DNA from 2 places in the Kitasatospora sp. NPDC101183 genome. Region 2 is predicted to be linked to the other one. Evidence: riboswitches for the same ligand, from Rfam matches in the RefSeq annotation. Region 2 holds a riboswitch; the other holds the start of a gene.
What was found. A riboswitch is a leader RNA that binds a small molecule or an ion and turns the genes downstream of it on or off. The one in region 2 is predicted to bind guanidine.

Region 1 (2,183 bases), on a different contig from region 2:
CCGCCGAGCCGCTGCCGGCCCTGCCGGTGGACGACCCGGACGCCGAGTGGCTGCTGCCGGGAGGGCCCGGCGGCGCCGGGGACCCGGCGGCGGTGCGGCGGGGGATCGGCTACGCCGTCGGCATGGTGCACATGCTGGGCGCCGAGGGCGAGGACGAGGTCTCCACCGCCACCGTGCGGGTCAGCGGGGACCACGCCACCGTCATCTGCGCGGCCGTGGACGCGGGCCAGGGCTTCGCCACGCTGGCCCGGCAGATCGTGCAGACCGTGCTGGGCGTCAGCGAGGTCTACCTGGCGCCGGCCGACAGCGACCAGTCCGTCGCCGGGCCCTCCGCCCGGGGGCGGCACACCTGGGTCTCCGGCGGGGCCGTCGAGCGGGCCGCGCTGATGGTCCGCCACCAGCTGCTCCAGCCGATCGCGGCCAACTTCGGGATGTCCGCCGAGCTGCTCCAGATCGCCGACGGCAAGATCACCTCCTACGACGGGGTGCTCGGCATGCCGGTCGCGGAGGCGCTGGAGGGCAAGGAGCTGTGGGCGACCGCGCAGTGCCGCCCGCACCCGACCGAGCCGCTGGACGACAACGGGCAGGGCGACGCCTTCGTCTCCATCTCCTTCTGCGCGATGCGCGCGGTGGTGGACGTGGACATCGAGCTGGGCGCCGTCCGGGTGGTCGAGATGGCCGTCGCCCAGGAGGTGGGCCGCGCGCTGAACCCGCGCCAGATCGAGGACCGCATCGAGGCGGGCGTGGCCCAGGGCGTGGGCCTGGCCCTGCTGGAGGACCTGCGCACCGAGGGCGGCCTGCTGCTCAACCCCTCGCTGACGGGCTACCGGCTGCCGACCGCGCTGGACACCCCGGAGGTGCGGATCGCCGCGCTGCTGGAGGAGCGGGACGTGGTGGCCACCTTCGGCGCCAAGGCCGTCAGCGCCGTCCCCGCCGTGGTCGCCCCGGCGGCCGTGGCCGCCGCCGTCCGGGCCGCCACCGGCCTGCCGGTCGGCCGGCTGCCGATCCGGCCGGAGGACGCCGTCTCGGCCTGAGATCCGGGAGGATCCCCGGAAACGCGGAATTGCCGGTCGACTTTTCGGAGTCGACCGGCAATTCCTTTTCCATCGAGGCCGTGGCGGGAATTGAACCCGCGTGCACCGCTTTGCAGACGGTTCCCTGAGCCACTCGGGCACACGGCCAGTGAATTCAGGATGGCGGAATTCGCGAATCAGGTCAACGCCGTATTGTAAATTCTGCATGGCGAAGTGTGCTACCGTCGGAATCCGGTGGCTGTTTTCCCGCCACCCCGGACGAGCGCGTCGTACCCGGTGACGACAAGACGGCGCAGTTCAGCGGCAACCCGGCCGCTGTGAACTGCGGAGGTGGCCGTCATGGCCTGGCTCGTTCTGCTCGTCTCCGGTCTCCTGGAGACCGTGTGGGCGGTGGCCCTGGAATCGTCCAAGGGCTTCTCCCGTCTCGTCCCCAGCGTCGTCTTCGGCGTCGCCCTGCTGCTCAGCATGGGCGGGCTCGCGTACGCGATGCGCACCATCCCGATCGGCACCGGCTACGCGGTCTGGGTCGGCATCGGCGCGGTCGGCACCGCGGTCTACGGCATGGCCGTGCTGGGGGACGCGGTGACGGCGGCCCGGATCGGCTGCCTGCTGCTGATCGTCTCCGGCGTGGTGGGGCTCAAGGTGCTGCACTGACCCGCCGGACCCACCCGCCGGACCTACGCCCCGGGGCGGAGGCGAACAGCGACTCCCGTCAGGGGTCAACGAACCAGTCGGCACTTACGATGTTACGTATGACCACAGCCTCCCCCACCTCGGTCGACACCGCCCCTCCGCCCTCCGGAACCGACCCCGGCGGAGGGGTGCTCGGCGCCCGCTACCGCGCGCTGACGCTGGGGATCGTCTCCGTGGTCCTGGTGATCGCCTTCGAGGCGACCGCCGTCAACACCGCGATGCCGGTCGCGGCCCGGCAGTTGGACGGCCTCGGGCTGTACGCCTTCGCCTTCTCCGGCTACTTCACCACCACGCTGTTCGCCCTGGTCGTCTCCGGCCAGTGGTGCGACAAGCGCGGGCCGCTGCAGCCGCTGTTCGCGGGCATCGCGGTGTTCGGCGTGGGCCTGGTGGTGGCCGGGACGGCGCCCGGCATGTGGGTGTTCGTCGCCGGGCGCGCGATACAGGGGCTGGGCGGCG
Region 2 (2,183 bases):
ACGGCGAGGGGAACGTACGGCTCACCGTCTGGTTCGACTCCTGAAACCCGCCTGCCCCCGCCCGCCGCGTACGGGCCCGGCGTCGACGTGGCTGCGCCCCGCCACGGGCGCGGTGGTCCGGTGTGGCGGGGCGCAGGAGTGCTGAAGCCGGTCAGGGCAGGGTCATCGAGGAATCAGCGAAGGCTGCTGGTGCGTCAGTTCGCGGCGATCGGGTCGGTGCCGTAGCTCCAGTTGCTGCCGGAGCGGCCGTAGACCTGGATGGGGTCGGTGCCGACGGGGTTGTAGTAGACGGTCGCGCACGTCCCGGGGTTGATCCTCGGGGTGACCGTGGAGATGAGGGTCTGACCGGTGCGGGCGTTCGTGATCCACAGGTAGAAGTCGTTCGCGGAACCCTGGTTGTTGCAGATCTGGCCGGTGGCGGTCCCGTTGTAGTTCCAGCCGTTGAGACAGGTGCCGAACCGGCAGTAGGTGTCGCTGGCGGCACTGGCGGTGCCGGTGGTGGCGGCGAGGCCGCCGAGGGCGATGGCTGCGGCCGCGAGGCCCTGGACGGTGCGCTTGGTGACGATACGCATGGGAAGTCTCCCGTATCAGGCATGCGGGGGTGGCCCTGCTGCCTTCCCCCCGCTGGCACCGATGAGCCTAGCCACGGGGCGAGGGGCGCCGTAGGGACACTCCCGGCCATATCCCGTGTGGGGCGCCGGCGCGGCGGTTGCGCGTGATCGCCCGGCGCTACGACCGCCCCTGACCTCGCGGAACGCCTCCCCACCCGCGGTCGCCTCCGCGGGCGGGTCGACGCGCCCACCTTCGTCGCGGGTGTGATCCGCGTGCTAGCGTCCCCGTGGCGGCGCACTGGTGTTCGCCCCGGACGAGATGTGCGCCGTACCCGGCTTGCCAAGACGACGCACCTGGGAGACGTCATGGCCGATGCACCGATCGCCCGTCCGCTCGATGTCCGGTGGATCCACGGGTCTCCGTCCGCGAAGCACAACGGCGACCCCGACATCCAGATCCACCACTATGACGAGAACACGGTCATCCTTCGGCAGAACAAGGCCGTCAACTACGAAGCGCCGTTCCTGTACCTGCTGTTCGGCCCGGATCGGGCCCTGCTGATCGACACCGGGGCGACGGCCGAGCCCGCGTACTTCCCGCTGCGGGAGACGGTCGACGCGCTGGTGAAGCGGTGGCTCGTGCGCAACCCCGCGTCCAGGAACCGGGTCTACGGCCTGGTGGTGCTGCACACCCACCCGCACGGGGACCACGTCGCCGGCGACCGGCAGTTCGCCGGGCGGCCCGCGACGACCGTGGTGGACGCCCAACGGACCAGTGCCTGGCCCTACTTCGGGTTCGACGAGGACCCGGATGCGGTGGCCCGGGTCGACCTCGGCGGCGGCCGGGTGCTGGAGTGCCTGGCCACCCCGGGGCACCACGAGGCGGCCGTCACCTACTACGACCCGTGGACGGGCCTGCTGTTCACCGGCGACACCGTCTACCCGGGCCGGCTGTACATCGACGACTGGCCCGCCTTCGGCCGCACGATCGAGCGGCTGATCGCCTTCGCGCAGGCCCGGCCGGTGACCCATGTCCTGGGCTGCCACATCGAGATGACCCGCGACCCGGGCGTCGACTACCCGATCCGCACCACCTACCAGCCCGAGGAGCCACCGCTCCAGCTCACCGTGGAGCACCTGCACCGCATCCGGGCGGCGATCGCCGAACTCGGCGACGAGCCGCGGAGGTTCGCCCTGGACGACCTCATCCTCTGCCCCAACTCCTAGCCGGCGGCGGGCGCGATGACGGTCTCCGGCAGGTAGGTGAGGTCGGGCACGCGGACGGCGCCCGCCCCGGGCGAGGCGAGGGCGAGGTTGCCGGTCGGGAAGTGGCCGGGCGGGCAGTGGGCCTCGAACTGGCGCCGCACGATCGACAGGTTCCGTTCGTGGATCGGCGGCGGGGGCGCCTGGGCGAGGATCAGGTCGCCGGACAGTTCGGGCTTCCAGCCGGGCGGGAGGGCGAGCCGGGCCCTTGTCAGGAGGCGGTAATGCTCGGGGTTCATCGGGTCTCCTCTGCCGCTCCCCTCACGGTACAGCGCGGGGCGCCGTAGGCTCGGCGGATCGTTGGTGCCGGTGGGGAGGGGTCTTCATGGTGGGGCATGTGCTGGTGACGGGGGCGGCCGGGCTGGTCGG

Region 1: another riboswitch for guanidine. It lies ahead of ACIRRS_RS19005 (DMT family transporter); the one in region 2 lies ahead of ACIRRS_RS03175 (MBL fold metallo-hydrolase).

The regions. Positions count from the first base shown of each region.
Region 1 covers NZ_JBIWOW010000012.1:199,547-201,729, reverse strand. The annotation lists gene ACIRRS_RS19015 (xanthine dehydrogenase family protein molybdopterin-binding subunit) at 1-1,034, shown strand, start outside; tRNA gene ACIRRS_RS19010 (tRNA-Cys) at 1,110-1,181, opposite strand; guanidine-III (ykkC-III) riboswitch at 1,266-1,331, shown strand; gene ACIRRS_RS19005 (DMT family transporter) at 1,374-1,688, shown strand; gene ACIRRS_RS19000 (MFS transporter) at 1,787-2,183, shown strand, end outside.
Region 2 covers NZ_JBIWOW010000002.1:222,499-224,681, forward strand. The annotation lists gene ACIRRS_RS03165 (hypothetical protein) at 1-44, shown strand, start outside; gene ACIRRS_RS03170 (hypothetical protein) at 195-572, opposite strand; guanidine-III (ykkC-III) riboswitch at 841-906, shown strand; gene ACIRRS_RS03175 (MBL fold metallo-hydrolase) at 918-1,778, shown strand; gene ACIRRS_RS03180 (hypothetical protein) at 1,775-2,053, opposite strand; gene ACIRRS_RS03185 (NAD-dependent epimerase/dehydratase family protein) at 2,140-2,183, shown strand, end outside.